2 linked regions of the Geminicoccus roseus DSM 18922 genome follow. The protein of the gene in region 2 interacts with the protein of the main gene of each other region in a pairwise test. Links are inferred from orthologs where the notes say so. Each region holds a gene or a part of one and is shown on either strand. Other genes may lie near its edges.

Evidence for each region.
Region 1: the proteins of ccmE (region 2) and GEMRO_RS0106805 interact in binary tests that used the Escherichia coli proteins (3 or more experiments, as listed by UniProt). The link is inferred for Geminicoccus roseus DSM 18922 from one-to-one orthologs.

The regions. Positions count from the first base shown.
Region 1 is NZ_KE386572.1:1,208,261-1,216,185, reverse strand. What follows is about bases 3,200-5,971. They hold GEMRO_RS0106805 (heme ABC transporter permease), read right to left. Parts: upstream 5,058-5,971; coding sequence 4,341-5,057; downstream 3,200-4,340. Other genes in these bases: ccmA (heme ABC exporter ATP-binding protein CcmA), read right to left, coding at 5,819-5,971; ccmB (heme exporter protein CcmB), read right to left, coding at 5,145-5,822; acnA (aconitate hydratase AcnA), read right to left, coding at 3,200-4,196. In the rest of the region: GEMRO_RS0106820 (MFS transporter), read left to right, coding at 1-532; GEMRO_RS0106815 (class I SAM-dependent methyltransferase), read right to left, coding at 564-1,328; more of acnA, read right to left, coding at 1,485-3,199; more of ccmA, read right to left, coding at 5,972-6,403; GEMRO_RS28085 (phenylacetate--CoA ligase family protein), read right to left, coding at 6,418-7,401; GEMRO_RS0106785 (hypothetical protein), read right to left, coding at 7,441-7,925. UniProt on the Escherichia coli protein: Required for the export of heme to the periplasm for the biogenesis of c-type cytochromes.
Region 2 is NZ_KE386572.1:3,211,836-3,219,975, reverse strand. The notes cover bases 1,801-4,787. They hold ccmE (cytochrome c maturation protein CcmE), read right to left. Parts: upstream 3,529-4,787; coding sequence 3,073-3,528; downstream 1,801-3,072. Other genes in these bases: GEMRO_RS0116185 (urease accessory protein UreF), read right to left, coding at 4,461-4,787; ureG (urease accessory protein UreG), read right to left, coding at 3,778-4,464; GEMRO_RS0116200 (heme lyase CcmF/NrfE family subunit), read right to left, coding at 1,801-3,076. In the rest of the region: GEMRO_RS30035 (cytochrome c-type biogenesis protein), read right to left, coding at 1-492; GEMRO_RS0116205 (DsbE family thiol:disulfide interchange protein), read right to left, coding at 489-950; more of GEMRO_RS0116200, read right to left, coding at 1,088-1,800; more of GEMRO_RS0116185, read right to left, coding at 4,788-5,174; GEMRO_RS0116180 (urease accessory protein UreE), read right to left, coding at 5,161-5,610; ureC (urease subunit alpha), read right to left, coding at 5,654-7,366; GEMRO_RS0116170 (urease subunit beta), read right to left, coding at 7,370-7,678; GEMRO_RS0116165 (urease subunit gamma), read right to left, coding at 7,761-8,063. UniProt on the Escherichia coli protein: Heme chaperone required for the biogenesis of c-type cytochromes. Transiently binds heme delivered by CcmC and transfers the heme to apo-cytochromes in a process facilitated by CcmF and CcmH.

The sequences.
Region 1 (7,925 bases), 2.0 Mb from region 2 along the record:
TTTCCTGCTGTTCCAGCCGGCCGGAACCAGCAGCGGGCTAGCCTGGGTGATCGGGGCGCTGGCCGTTGCCGGGATCGGGCAGGCCTTCGCCTACAATGCTTCCACCACCATGGCCATGAACGCGGCGCCGGATGCCGGATCGGGCGCGGCGGCGGGCGTGCTGAACGGGGCCCGCCAGCTGGGCTCGGTGCTCGGGATCGCGGTGACCGGGGCAGTGTTCCAGGTGGTCGAGAGCAGCCGGCTGCTGGCGGCCCTGAGCCCCCAGATGGCGCTCGACCCGGATGAGCGGACGATCATCGCCAGCCTTCTGTCCGGGTCGGAGCAGGCGCGCACGGCCATCCTGGACCTTGCCTCCATGGAGCACCATCCGGACGACCCGGCGTTCATCGCCTTTGTCGACGCCAGCGTGTCGGAGGCCTTCGTGGCGGCGCTGCAGGCGGGCATGCTGCTGTGCGCGTTCGTCTCCCTCCTGGGCATCCTGGCGACGATCCCGCTGCGGCGCCGTCCCGAGCCGGTTGCGGGGCTGGCCTGAACGTCGGTGCGACGGGATCTGGCCCAAGCGATCAGGCAGCCCCGCCGGCGATCTGCGGGGCACGCTGGAAGAGCAGGATCCGGCGCCCGACCAGCAGCATGTTGAGCGCCGCGTAGACCGACCACCAGGACAGCCGGCGGACCGGCTCCGGGCCGGTCAGCGGTGCTGGCGCCAGTCCGGCGCTGTGCGCCCAGCCCTCCAGATGCTCGGGCGCGATCAGCCGGAGCGGCGGCATGGTGCCGCGATGCACGGAGCGCTCGGCACGACGGCCCAGGGGATGGCGGGGGTGCAGGATGATCGCCAGGAGCAGGCCGCCGGGATGCAGGAGCCGGGCGGCGTCGGCAATGGCACGGGCGGGCTCGGCGATGTGCTCGAGCGAGCCAAGGAACAGCACGAGGTGGAACGGCTCATGCCGCCAGCCGGCGAGCCGCTCCACCGGCCGGACCTCGAAGTGCAGCCGGCCGGCCCGGTCGCAGGCGTCGGCATGACGGCGCGCCCGCTCGATCATGGCATGGGAGATGTCGATGCCGACGCCCTGGTCGAGATGGGCGGAAGCAGCCAGGAGGTAGCGGCCGGTGCCGCAGCCGATGTCGAGGACCCGGCATGGGGCCGGGCGGTCCTGGATGATGCGGCGGAGCAGCCCGGCGCGCAGCCGGAAGCCCAGGCTGCGCGGGGACCAGGGGCCGTGACCCATGTCCCAGCTGGGGGCCAGCGCGTCGAAGGCCGCAGCGACATGCTCGGCGCACATGGGCGCCTTTGCGGACGAGCCGGTGACCGGTCCTTGGGCGTTGCTCATGAAGCTGTGTGCGACGCCGGACGGGATGAGTCCAGTCGCCGGCAGCAGCCAGCCTCACGAATCAGCGCCCGATCCGCCGATCCTTTTCCTGATCGGCAGTCGGGCTGCGGAAGGGTGGAAGAGGCCTAGCAGGCCTCTTCCACCCGTTTTCCGGGTTCAGGCGCTGCCGGCGGGCTTGCTCTGGGCCAGGAGCTGGCGCAGCACGTAGTGCAGGATGCCGCCATGCATCACGTACTCGACCTCGTCCAGCGTATCCACGCGGCAGAGCACCTGATGCTCGTCGGTAGAGCCGTCGGTGCGGGTGATGCGCAGGGTGACGTCCATGAGCGGGCGCAGGCCATTCTCCAGCCCGACCACGTCGACCACCTCGCTGCCGTCCAGCTTCAGGGTCTTGCGGTCGGTGCCCGGGTACATGACCAGCGGCAGGACGCCCATGCCGACCAGATTGGAGCGATGGATGCGCTCGAAGCTCTCGGCGATCACCGCCTTGACGCCCAGCAGGTTGGTGCCCTTGGCCGCCCAGTCGCGCGACGAGCCGGTGCCGTATTCCTGCCCGGCAAAGATCACCAGCGGCGTGCCGCGCTTCTGGTACTCCATCGAGGCGTCGTAGATCGACATCTCGGCGCCGTCCGGCATCAGCTTGGTGTAGCCGCCTTCCTTGCCGTCCAGCATCTCGTTCTTGATGCGGATGTTGGCGAAGGTGCCGCGCATCATCACCTCGTGGTTGCCGCGGCGGGCACCGAACGAGTTGAACTCGCGCTGCTCGACGCCGTGCTCCATCAGGTAGCGCGCCGCCGGGCCGTTCTTGGCGATGTTGCCGGCCGGGCTGATATGGTCGGTGGTGATGCTGTCGCCGAACACGCCCAGCACGCGTGCGCCCTTGATGTCGGCGAGCTTCTTCGCCGGCTCGGCGCTCATGCCTTCAAAGTAGGGCGGCAGACGCACATAGGTGCTGTCCTCCTGCCAGTCATAGGTCATGCCGGCCTCGCCGGCGCCGATCGCCTTCCAGCGCTCGTCGCCCGCGAACACGTCCGCATAGGAGCTGGCGAACATGTCGGCGGTGACGGCCATGCGCACCGCGTCGTCGACCTCCTGCGGGGTCGGCCACACGTCTTTTAGATAGACCGGCTTGCCGTCCTTGCCGGTGCCCAGCGGCTCGGTGGTGATGTCCTTCAGCATCGAGCCGGCCAGGGCATAGGCCACCACCAGCGGCGGCGAGGCCAGGTAGTTGGCCTTGATCTGCGGGTGGATGCGGCCCTCGAAATTGCGGTTGCCGGACAGCACGGCGGAGACCACCAGCTTGCCCTCGGTGACCGCGTCGGAGATCTCGTCCGGCAGCGGGCCGGAATTGCCGATGCAGGTGGTGCAGCCATATCCCACCAGGTCGAAGCCGACCTGGTTCAGCGACTCGGTCAGGCCCGCGGCGTCCAGATAGTCGGTGACCACCTTGGAGCCTGGCGCCAGCGAGGTCTTCACCCAAGACTTGCGGGTCAGGCCCAGCTCCGCCGCCTTCTTGGCGACCAGGCCCGCCGCAATCATCACCCCCGGATTGGACGTGTTGGTGCAGGAGGTGATCGCCGCGATCACCACATCGCCATGGCCGAGGGCATGGTCGGATCCGGCGACCTTGGCGCGGGCGTCCAGCGGGGCATTGCCCGCCAGGGCCGGCAGGACCGATTCGAAGCCCTGCTTGGCGGCCTTCAGCGGCACGCGGTCCTGCGGGCGCTTCGGCCCGGCCAGGGACGGCTCGACATCGCCCAGGTCGAGTTCCAACGAATCGGTGAAGACCGGGTCGGGCATGTCGGCGTCGCGCCACATGCCCTGGGCCTTGGCATAGGCCTCCACCAGCGCCACCCGCTCCGGCTTGCGGCCGGTCAGCTTCAGATAGTCGATGGTGACCTGGTCGATCGGGAAGAAGCCGCAGGTGGCGCCGTACTCCGGCGCCATGTTGCCGATGGTGGCGCGGTCGGCGAGCGGCAGGTGGTCGAGGCCCGGCCCGTAGAACTCGACGAACTTGTTCACCACCCCCTTCTTGCGCAGCATCTGGGTGACGGTGAGCACGAGGTCGGTGGCGGTCGCACCTTCCGGCAGCTTGCCGGTCAGCTTGAAGCCGATCACCTCGGGCAGCAGCATCGACACGGGCTGGCCCAGCATCGCCGCCTCGGCCTCGATGCCGCCCACGCCCCAGCCGAGCACGGCCAGGCCATTGACCATGGTGGTGTGGCTGTCGGTGCCGACCAGCGTGTCGGGATAGGCGACCTGCTTGTTGCCGTCCTTCGCGGTCCAGACCACCTGGGCCAGGTGCTCCAGGTTGACCTGGTGGCAGATGCCGGTGCCGGGCGGGACCACGCGGAAATTGTCGAAACCTTCCGCACCCCAGCGCAGGAACTGGTAGCGCTCGCCGTTGCGCTCGTACTCCCGCTCCATGTTCTCCTCGAAGGAGCGCGGAGTGCCGAACGCGTCGACCTGGACCGAATGGTCGATCACCAGGTCGACCGGGACCAGCGGGTTGATCTTGGCCGGGTCGCCGCCCAGGGCGACCATCGCGTCGCGCATCGCGGCAAGGTCCACCACGGCCGGGACGCCGGTGAAGTCCTGCATCAGCACGCGCGCCGGGCGATACGCGATCTCGTGCTTGGAGGAGCGCGCCTTCAGCCATTCCGCCACCGCCTTCAGGTCGGCGACCTTGACGGTGCGGTCGTCCTCGAAGCGGAGCAGGTTCTCCAGCAGCACCTTCATCGAGAACGGCAGGCGGGACAGGTCGCCCAGCTCCTTCGCGGCCTCGGGGATGCTGAAATAGTCGTAGGAGAGCTCGCCGACCTCGAGCGAGCGACGGACCTTCAACGTGTCGTGGCCGGTAACTCGCACTTCAACGGTCTCCTCGTGGCGGCAGGTCGGTCTGGCGTCCGTATGCCGGCAGGCGGATAATACGGGCGCCGCGTTTTGGAAAGCTTAGCACGGACCCTGGAACGGATCCCATGTGGCCGGGTGTCGTGCTGCGGCGCAATCGCGTCAAGCCGATTCGGCCCGGCGCATCGCGATGATCCGGCGTTCGGCGGTCTCGGCGCGCATCCGGATCAGCAGCACGCTGACCAGGTACAGCTTGAACACGACGGCCATGAACAGGAGCGGCCACAGCATCGAGGGCGCCATGGCCGGCCCGTCCATGCGCAGCACGGTGGAGGGCTGGTGCAGGGTGTTCCACCAGTCGACCGAGAACTTCACGATCGGGATGTTGACCACCCCCACCAGGGCCAGGATCGAGGCGGCGCGGGCGCCGCGGGTCGGGTCCTCGAAGGCGTCGTAGAGCGCAATGTAGCCGAGATAGAGGAAGAACAGGATCAGCACCGAGGTCAGCCGGGCGTCCCAGACCCACCAGGTCCCCCACATCGGCTGGCCCCAGATCGAGCCGGTGACCAAGGCGATCGCGGTGAAGCAGGCGCCGATCGGGGCAGCGGCCCGGGCGGCGATCTCCGCCAGCGGATGGCGCCAGATCAAGGCGACCGCGCTGCCCACCGCCACGATCAGATAGGTGAACATGCTCATCCACGCCGACGGGACATGGACGTAGATGATCCGGTAGGCGTCGGACTGCTGGTAGTCCGCAGGCGCGATCGCCAGCGCCCAGACCAGCCCGACCGGAAACAGGGCCAGGGCGAGGACCGTGGTCCACGGCCGGACCACGTCGGCGATCTTCTGGAAGCGCAAGGGATTGGCGTAGGCGTGCACGGGCAGGTGGCTCGTGGTGGCTGCTGATCGCAATCTAGAGCGGACGACCCCCTGCGGCGAGGCCGATCTCGCCGGCCGCCCCGCTCATCACTCCAGGGCCAGCCGCAGGGCGGCGGCGATGGCGAACGGTGCTAGCGCCAAGCTCGCCAGCAGGAGGGCGCCCAGGATCAGGAACGGCACGGTGCCGCCGATCCCGCCCACCACCGTCTCGACCGCGCCGACGCCGAAGATCAGGATCGGGATCTGCAGGGGCAGCACCAGCAGCGCGGTGAGCGCCTGGCTGCGGCGGCTGCCGACCAGCAGCGCCGCGCCGATCCCCCCGATCATCACCAGCACCGGGGTGCCCAAAAGCAGGGCTGCCGGCAGGACCAGCATCGCCGCCGGCTCCTGCTGCATCAAAAGGGCCAGGAAGGGCGAGACCAGGACCAGCGGCAACCCCGTCACCAGCCAGTGCACGACGCTGCGCACCAGCGCCACGACCTCCAGGGGCAGGATGCCCAGGGCCAGCGTCTCCAGGCTGCCGTCCTCCAGGTCGGCGGCCCACAGCCGGTCGGTGCCGATGGTGACGGCGAACAAGGCCAGCACCCAGATCACCCCGTTGCCGATCCGTGCCAGCGTCTCCGCACCCGGTCCCACGCCCAGGGGGAACAGGGCGGTTCCGGTCAGCAGGAACAAAACCGGCAGCAGCGCGTCGCCCGGGCGGCGCAGGGCGCTGGTCAGGTCGCGGCCGGCCAGCGCCAGCACCGCGCGCAGCGTGGCGCTCACAGATCCAGCACCAGCGGGTCCTCGACCACCACGTCGCCATGGGTGGCCACCACCACCATGCCGCCATCGGCGCGATGCCGGCCGATCAGCCGGGCGAGCTGCCGGGCGTTGGCGGCATCCAGGCCGACCCCCGGCTCGTCCAGGAGCCAGACCGGGCGGGCTTCGGTCAGCAGCCGTGCCAGGGCCGCCCTGCGGCGCTGGCCCTGCGACAGGCGGCCGACCACGACGTCCAGGAGCGGCGCCAGGCCGAAGGCCGACGCCGCCTGGGCCGGATCGGCGGCAGCACCCCCCAGCAGGGCCGCCTGCCGCAGGTTCTCCCGCACCGTCAGGTTGGCCTTCTGGGCGTTGGCATGGCCGACCCAGTGGATCGCCGCCTGCCATTCGGGTCCGGCGATCGGCTGGCCGGCCCAGCTGGCCGTGCCGGCGGCCGGGCGCAGGAAGCCGGCAAGCGTGCGCAGCAGGGTCGACTTGCCCGATCCATTGGCCCCGCGCAGCAGGAGCGCGTCGCCCGGTTCCAGCTCGAAGGCGACCGGGGCGTGCACCGGCCGTCCGGCCCGGGCGGAGACGAGGTCCCGGGCGATCAGCGCCGGCGCGTTCAGCCCTTGCCCCCGGCCGTGGCGGCGCCACTGGGCGGCGTGATCCGCAGGTTGGTGCGGCCGCAGGGGCTCTCCCCGAGGATCGCCCGCGCCCGGTCGCCGGTATGCAGCCGGACCAGCGGGAAGTCCGGGTTGAAGGCGGTGACGACGATCCGTCCCTCGTCGCCGTCGGCGACCGGCGCGTCGCCCCCGGGCGCGATCAGCTCCACGATCACCGATTCGTCCACGACCAGGCCTTCATGGGCATTGGTCTCGTAGGCGATCAGGCCGATCTCCTCCGTGGCGTAGACGTAGAAGGTCTCCACGGCATGGATCGCCGAGGCGGCGACCAGGAAGGCCGGGTCGGGAACGTCGCCGACCAGCAGGGCGCATCGGAAGGGCTGGGCCTGGCCGAGCTCGTCCAGGAGAGCCTCCAGCGTCGGGACATCCCCGACGAACACGCTCGGCCGCATCTGCCGGATCGCGTCCATCCGGGGGGGATCGATCCCCGGGCCTGCCGGGACGACCGTGCAGCTCAGCGCGCGCGCCCCCGTCTCAGCCATGGCGGCCAGGGCGCCCAGGTGATGCGGCAGCGCGTTCCAGACCAGGTCGGCCCGCCGGACGCCGGCGGCGAAGAAGGCGCGGGCGAACCGCCAGTAGTCGACCCGTGCCCCCTCGGGCACGAGCTGGCCGCGGCTGCCGGCCAGGACCCGGGCGAGCCGGCCGATGGGCGTCGCCACCAGCCCGCCGAACGGCGGTTCGGCCGCCTGAAGAACGAGCAATGCGTCCAGGTCCAGCGCCGGCAAGGCGCTCAGGGCACTGCGCGAGGTAACCTGGTCCGGCTCGACTCCCTCCAGATGCGCGGCCATGCCCGGCGCGTTGTCCAGTGCATGGCGCAGCAGGCCCGGCAGTGCATGGAAGATCGCCGCCTCGCGCTCCACCGCGGAGCGGACTTCCTGGCGATCGAAGAACAACGCCTTGCTGTCGGGCATCATGGCGTCCATCGCCCATCGTTCGACATCATCAGGAGATGGTGCCGTCAGTCACTCGCCTATGGCAACGTTGTAGCGTGCTTCCAGCGCGGTCACGTGGTCGCGGAGCGCCGGACCGGCCTGATCGGAGCGCCACCGGTCCCACAGGTCGCGCAGGCTCATCGGCAGCATCGGCACGCCCGACGCCTCGACCCGCCGGCGCAGCAGCTCGACCTCGGCGCGATGGGCGGCGAACACCGGATGGGCGCGGGCGTCGGACGGCTCCCAGAACAGGTACACCAGCACGGTCGCCTGGCCCGGGAAGGTGCGGGACAGCCCGATGGCGTGCTTGGCCAGGGCGACCGCGTCCAGAAGCCGGAAGATCTGCGGGGTCTGGCGCAGTTCGAGCAGCAGCTCATGCCAGGCCGCCAGATGCGGCTCCGGCATTGGCTGGTCGTAGCCCTCCGCGATCTTGGTCTTGGGCGCCGTCAGGTGCTCGGTCACCCGGGTGACCAGGCCGGTCACGCGGTTGGGTCCGATCAGCAGGAGGTCGGTCT
Region 2 (8,140 bases):
CGTGACCTCGCCTTCCATCTCGGACAGAGCCTGATCGAGCCGGATCTGCTCGCTTTCGGTCCAGCCAAGCTCCGCCGTCGCGACCTGGCGGCGGCGCCACACCAGGGCGGTCAGCACTGCCACGACCAGGAGCACCAGCGGGCCGAACCAGAGCACCCAGGTGGCGCGGCTCACCGGCGGACGCAGCAGCACGAACTCGCCGTAGCGGTCGGTGAGATAGTCCAGGATCTCCCGGTCGCTGTCGCCCGCCTCGATCCGCTCCCGCACCACCCGCCGCAGGTCCTTGGCCAGGTCGGCGTCGCTGTCATCGATCGACTGGTTCTGGCAGACGAGGCAGCGCAGTTCCTGCCCGAGTGCCCGCGCACGCGCCTCCTGGGCCGGATCGGCGAGCTGCTCGGCCGGCGATATGGCGGCGGGCGCCGGCCCCGGCAGGCCGAGGCTCGCCAGGGCCACCAGGATGGCGAGCAGAAGGGTGCGGAGCGCCCCGGTCATCCCGCCGCCTTGTCCAGCGCCGGCCGGATCCGGTCCTCGTAGATCTCCGGCGTCAGCGGCCCCGGAAACCGCAGCAGGATGGTCCCCTCGCCATCGATCACGAACGTCTCCGGCACGCCGTAGACACCCCACTCGATGGCAACCCGCCCGTCGCGATCGGCGCCGATGCCGGCATAAGGATCGCCCAGCCTCGCCAGGAAGGCTTCCGCCTTGGCCGGATCGTCCTTGTAGTTGATCGCCTCGATCGGGATGCCTTCCTCCTTCAGCCGCATCAGCACCGGGTGCTCGATCTGGCAGGGCACACACCAGGAGGCGAAGACATTGACCAGCTTCGGTTCGCCCGTCCGCAGGTCGGCATCGCTCAGTCCGTCGGAACGCCCGGGCAGCGGCGGCAGGGTGAAGGTCGGGACCGGCTTGCCGACCAGCGCCGAGGGAAGTTCCGCCGGGTCCTTGCCCATGTTCAGCCAGAACACGCCGCCCAGCAGCAGGACCAGGACGAGCGGGATGAACGCAAGCAGCCCCCGGCGCGGCAGTCTCTGAGCCGGCTTTCCCAAAGCGTCGGACGCGCCATCCCGTTGCGCCTTGTTGTCGATGCTCAAGCCGTCGCACCCTTGCTGATCATGTTCCGCCGCCTGGCCGGAGCCGGGGCGCCGACCCGCAGCCTGCGGTCGGAGAGGCTGATGAGGCCACCCAGGCCGATCACGCCGGCTCCCCACCAGATCCAGACAACCAGCGGCTCATGGTAGAGGCGGACCGTCCACCGGCCGTCGCCGGCCTGGTCGCCCAGCACGTAGTAGTAGTCGCCGAGCGCCGAGGTGACGATCCCGGGCTTGGTGGTGGGGGAGCCTTCCACCGGGTAGAACCGCTTCTCCGAGCGGATGTCGTGCAGCACCCGGCCGGCCTTCTCGGTGCGGAAGGTGCCGATGGTCGCGACATAGTTGGGCCCGGGCTCCTCGTGCACCTCGACCAGCCGCACTTCCGCCCCTGCCAGCCCCACCGTCTCGCCCATCGCCAGCGCCGCGATGCGCTCCTCGCGCAGGGCGGTAGCCCCGGTGATCCCCAGCACCAGCAGGCCCACCCCGGCATGGGCCACGACCACGCCCAGCGCCGAGCGGGGCAGGCCGCGCAGGCGGCGCCAGGACTGGGCCAGAGGTGCTCGGAACAGGGCGATCCGCTCGGCCAGATCGACCAGGGAGCCCATGACCAGCCAGACCGCCAGCCCGAGCCCAAGCCCCGCCGCCAGATGCTGCATGCCCTGCGCGAGCAGCCAGACGCCCACGGCCACCAGCACGGCCAGGAACGCCACGCCCAGGCGCTGCAGCACGCCAGGAAGATCGCCCCGCTTCCAGGCGAGCAGGGTGCCCACCGGGGCGGCCAGCAGGAGCGGCACCATCAGCGGCACGAAGGTCGCGTCGAAATAGGGCGGGCCCACCGAGATCTTCGGCCCCCCGACCGTGTCCAGGATCAGGGGATAGAGCGTGCCGAGCAGCACCGTCCCGGTCCCGGTCGCGAGCAGGACGTTGTTCAGGAGCAGGCCGCTCTCGCGGCTGATCGGCGCGAAGCTGCCGCTCGCCCGAAGGACCGGCGCCCGCCAGGCGAACATGGAGAAGGCGCCGCCGATCGCGGCCAGCAGCAGGGCGAGGATGAAGATCCCGCGCGTGGGGTCGGAGGCGAAGGCGTGCACCGAGGTCAGCACCCCGGAGCGCACCAGGAAGGTCCCGAGCAGGGACAGGGCGAAGGACAGGATCGCCAGGAGGATGGTCCATGCCTTCAGCGTGTCGCGCTTCTCCACCACGATCGCCGAATGCAGCAGCGCGGTCGCGGCCAGCCAGGGCATGAAGGAGGCGTTCTCCACCGGGTCCCAGAACCACCAGCCGCCCCAGCCGAGCGTGTAGTAGGCCCACCAGGAGCCGAGCGCGATGCCGAAGGTCAGCGCGGCCCAGGCGGCCAGGACCCAAGGGCGCAGCCAGCGCGCCCAGGCGGCATCGACCCGCCCCTCGATCAGCGCCGCCATCGCGAAGCTGAACGCGGTGGAGAGGCCGACATAGCCCAGGTAGAGCATCGGCGGATGCATCGCGAGGCCGGGATCCTGCAGGATCGGATTGAGACCGTTGCCGTCGAGCGGGGCCGGATCCAGCCGCAGGAACGGATTGGACGTGAACAGCACGAACGCCAGGAAGCCGGCGCCGATCATGCCCTGGACGGCCAGCACCCGCGCCTTGAACGGCAGCGGCAGGTTGCCGCCAAGGCCTGCCACCATCGCGCCGAAGATCGCCAGGATCCAGACCCAGAGCAGCAGCGAGCCCTCGTGATTGCCCCAGACGCCGCTGATCTTGTAGATCAGCGGCTTGGTGGAGTGGCTGTTCGCCGCGACATTGACCACCGAGAAGTCGGAGACGACATAGGCCCAGGTCAGCGCCCCGAAGGCCAGGGAAACCATCACGAACTGGCCGATGGCGCTGCTCACCGCGAGGCGCATGCCGACAGCGTCACCCCGGTGCGCGGCCAGGAGCGGTAGCGTCCCCTGGACGCAGGCCAGAACGAGAGCGAGGACCAGCGCCAGATGGCCGAGTTCCGGGATCATGAGCCGGGCGCCTCCCCCTCGTGCTGCCACACGCCGCTGGCCTTCAGCGAGTCGACCACTTCCTTGGGCATGTAGTTCTCGTCGTGCTTGGCCAGGACCTCGCGGGCGCGGAACAGGCCGCCCGGCTCGAGCTCGCCCTGCGCCACGATCCCCTGCCCCTCGCGGAACAGGTCCGGCAGCACGCCGGCATACTGGACCGCCACCTCGTTCTTGGTGTCGGTCAGCCGGAAGCGGACGCTGCCATCGTCGCCGCGCTCGACGCTGCCGGCCACCACCAGGCCGCCGATCCGGAAGTTGCGGGCGCTGGGCACCTCGTTCGCCGCAATCTGGCTGGGAGTGACGAAGAACGCGACATTCTGGTCGAGCGCGGTCAGCACCAGGGCAGCCGCCCCGCCGAGCAGAACGAGGCTTCCCAGGACCACGTAGAGACGCTGCTTCTTTCTAAGACGCATGAACCGCTTTGAAATCCACTCTCTGCCGACCCGGGTCAGCCTCCGCTGCGCAAGTAGCCACAGCGCCGCCAATCCAAATACCGCGCACGCCGTTCTGCGACACGGGGCCGCGTCCATGGGGCGAATATGGTACGCAGGGTCGGCGCAACCGCGGCTCTCGTCAAGGCGATCGACCCTCGAGAGCATCGCACGGATCAATGAACGAGGAGTGAACGGCCGCGTTCTTTCTCGACAACTGGTCCCGCCGGGTCAGGCGGGCGAGGCCTCGGCCTCCAGGGCCAGCCGGTTGCGCGCCTCGATGCCGATCGGCGCCTCCGCCAGGCGCCAGGGCAGCCCGCCCAGCGCCAGAAGCATCGCCGCGACCTCCTCGACGCCTGCGCTGTCCTTGATCTGGGTGAACACGAACGGTCGCTTTCCGCGCATCTTCGCAGCATCCCGGTTCATGACCGCCAGCGACGCCCCGACCAGGGGCGCCAGATCGATTTTGTTGATCACCAGGAGGTCGGAGCGGGTAATGCCGGGGCCGCCCTTGCGCGGGATCTTCTCGCCGGCCGCCACGTCGATCACGTAGATGGCGATGTCCGCCAGTTCCGGGCTGAAAGTCGCGGCAAGGTTGTCCCCGCCGCTCTCGATGAACAGGACCTCCAGGTCCGGGAAGCGCTGGCACATCAGGTCGACGGCCCGCAGGTTGATCGAGGCGTCCTCCCGGATGGCGGTGTGCGGGCAGCCGCCGGTCTCCACACCCATGATCCGGTCGGCGGCAAGCGCCCCGGACCGGGTCAGGATCTCGGCGTCCTCCTTGGTGTAGATGTCGTTGGTGATCGCGGCGATGGCATAGTGGTCGCGCAGGAGCTTGCAGAGCTGCTCCGTGAGCGCGGTCTTGCCGGAGCCGACCGGGCCGCCGATGCCGACGCGAAGTGGACCGTGGCCGCTCATGAACGGAATAACCTCGTGTACTGGGTTTCGTGGGAGATCGAGAGAAGATCGACCATGGGGGCGCTGACGAACAGGTCGTCGATCGGGGTAGCCAGCGCCAGCGCCACGATGCCCGGCAGGTCCTCCTCCAGCAGGGCGGTGACCCGCTGGCCATCGGTCTGGCCGAGCGGCACCAGCCGGACACCGGCCGAGACCAGGTTCCAGGCGAAGGCGGCGAGATGGGCGAGGCAGGCGCCGGCGGCCGGGATGCCATGGGCCGCGGCCGCCACGCCGCTCACGACCGGCAGCACCGGCTCGACATCCATTTCGCGCACCAGCGCGTCCAGGCGATCCAGATGCGGGTGGGGCCAGGCCTGCCGCAGCGTCCGCAGCGCCGCCCCGCCCTGCATCCCGGCCTCCAGCGCCAGTTCCGCCGTCCCGCGCAGGGCGTTGCCGAACAGGACGAGGTCGTCGAGCCCGGACGAGCCGGCGGCGTCGTGCGCCCTTGCCAGCAGGACCGCATCGGCGAAGCCCGAGCCGTGCCGGCAGACCGCGCCGACATAGCGCCGCAAGGTCTGGGCATCGCGCACGCTGCCCTCCTCCACCGCAGTCTCCAGGCCATGGCTGAACGCGAACGCGCCGATCGGGAAGGCCGGGGACGACCAGGCGAGCAGCCGCAGGAACGCCCGCTCGTCCAGGCCCGGCAAAATGCCGGGATCAGCCATGGTCATGGCCGTGATAGGCGCCACGTTCCGGCGAGAACGGCACGACCAGACGGCGCGTGGCACCGCCCAGGCCGTTCAGCATGGCTTCCAGCACGTGATCCTGCCGTACCCGCAGCACGTTCGGCCGGATCTCCGTGGGGGTGTGGCGGTTGCCCAGGTGCCAGGCCAGCCGGGCCAGATGGGTGGCGTCCTTTCCTTCCACCTCCAGGACCGGCTCGGCGGCGGCGATCACCCGAAACCAGCCGCCCAGCTCGCACATCAGGCCGTCGTCCTCCTCCAGCGCCACCGCGCGCGGCAGGTCGAGCAGGACCTCGTCGCCCTGGTCGGTGGTCAGCCGCACCCGGCGGCGGTGGCGGTCGTCATAGGGCAGCGTGAGCGTGCCGACCTCGTCATCCCTCGGCCATTCGCCAGAGGGCGCGTGCTCCACGAGCCGACGTGCCAAGACAACCTCTCCTGTGCTGGGTAAATGCTGGGTGGGAACCGGGTCAGTACAGGAAGTAGCGCTGCGCCATCGGCAGGACGGCCATCGGCTGGCATGTGAGAAGCTCGCCGTCGGCGTGGACCTGGTAGGTCTCCGGGTCGACCTCGATCACCGGAGTGGCATCGTTCAGCTTCATCGCCGCCTTGCCGATGCCGCCGCGCGTGTCCTCCACCGGCAGATAGGTCTTGGCGACGCCCAGCCGGTCCGGAAGGCCGTCCTCCATCGCCGCCTTCGACACGAACATGACGGCGCTCTCGGTGAGGGAGCGGCCGAACGCGCCGAACATCGGCCGCGTGTGGCTGGGCTGCGGGGTCGGGATCGAGGCGTTGGGATCGCCCATCATCGCCGCCGCGATCGTGCCGCATTTCAGCACCACGTCCGGCTTCACGCCGAAGAAGCCGGGCTTCCAGATCACCAGGTCGGCGAGCTTGCCGACCTCGACCGAGCCCACATGCCGGGAGATCCCCTGCGCGATGGCCGGGTTGATCGTGTACTTGGCGATGTAGCGGCGCACGCGCAGGTTGTCGTTGTCGCCGGTTTCCCCAGCCAGCCGGCCGCGCTGGACCTTCATCTTGTGCGCGGTCTGCCAGGTGCGGGTGATCACCTCGCCGACCCGGCCCATGGCCTGGCTGTCCGAGGAGATGATCGAGAGCGCGCCCAGGTCGTGGAGGATGTCCTCCGCAGCAATGGTTTCCTTGCGGATCCGGCTTTCGGCGAACGCCACGTCCTCGGGAATGCGCTTGTCCAGGTGGTGGCAGACCATGAGCATGTCGAGATGCTCGTCCAGCGTGTTCACCGTGTAGGGCCGCGTCGGGTTGGTCGAGCTCGGGATGACGTTGGGAAGGCTCGCCACCTTCATGATGTCCGGGGCATGGCCACCGCCCGCACCCTCGGTATGGAAGGTGTGGATGGTGCGGCCCTTGAAGGCGGCGACCGTGTCCTCGACGAAGCCGCTCTCGTTGAGCGTGTCGGTGTGGATCAGGACCTGGACGTCCATCTCGTCGGCGACGGACAGGCAGCAATCGATGGCGGCCGGCGTGGTGCCCCAGTCCTCGTGCAGCTTCAGCCCGCAGGCACCCGCCAGCACCTGCTCGCGCAGGGCGTCCGGGCGCGACGCGTTGCCCTTGCCGAACAGGCCCATGTTCATCGGGAAGGCATCCATCGCCTGGAGCATGCGCGCGATGTGCCAGGGTCCCGGCGTGCAGGTGGTGGCGCTGGTGCCGGCGGCCGGGCCGGTGCCGCCGCCCATCATGGTGGTGAGGCCGGAATAAAGGGCGTCGTCGATCTGCTGCGGGCAGATCCAGTGGATGTGGACGTCGATGCCGCCGGCGGTGACGATCTTGTTCTCGCCGGCGATCACCTCGGTGCCGGGCCCGACCACGATGTCGACGCCCGGCTGGGTGTCCGGGTTGCCGGCCTTGCCGATCGCGTGGATGCGGCCGTCGCGCAGGCCGATATCGGCCTTGATGATCCCGGTCCAGTCGACGATCAGCGCATTGGTGATGACGGTGTCGACCGCCCCCTCGGCGCGGGTCGCCTGCGACTGGCCCATGCCGTCGCGGATCACCTTGCCGCCGCCGAACTTAACTTCTTCGCCATAGGTGGTGAGATCCTTCTCCACCTCGATGAAGAGTTCGGTGTCGGCCAGGCGGACCTTGTCGCCCACGGTGGGGCCGTACATGCCGGCATAGGTGCGGCGGTCGATGCGATACGACATGGTTCAGGCCACCTTGCCCATGATCTCGCCGCGAAAGCCCAGCACGATCCGCTCGCCGCGAAGCGGGACCAGCGTCACCGAGCGGCTCTGGCCGGGCTCGAAACGCACCGCCGTGCCGGCGGGGATGTTCAGGCGCATGCCCCTGGCCAGCGCGCGCTCGAAGGCCAGGCCCGGGTTCGTTTCGTAGAAATGATAGTGGGAGCCCACCTGGATCGGACGGTCGCCGGTGTTGGCGACCTCGACCGTCACGGTCGCCGCGCCTTTGTTCAGCTCGATCTCGCCCGGGGCGACGATGTATTCGCCGGGTATCATGCAGCCTCCCAGTGGCGCAGCTCTTGGTCGGGGCCGATCCGCTCGGACAGGGCTGGACGCGCGCTGCGGCGCGGGCCCGCCATCACCGGATCGGCTGGTGTACGGTGACCAGCTTGGTCCCGTCGGGGAAGGTCGCCTCGACCTGGACCTCGTGGATCATCTCGGGAATGCCATCCATGACTTGCTCCCGGCGCAGCACGGTGGCGCCATCGGCCATCAGGTCGGCCACGGAGCGGCCGTCGCGGGCACCCTCCAGGACATGGTCGGTGATCAGCGCCACGGCTTCGGGATAGTTCAGCTTGACGCCGCGCTCGAGCCGTCGGCGCGCGACCATCGCCGCCACCGCCACCAGCAGCTTGTCCTTCTCGCGCGGAGAAAGTTCCAAGGCAGTTCACCCTCCTGAAAGCCGGCCTGAAACCTTACCGGCCTGTAGAACCCGCAAGCAACGGCTGTGCCAGACCT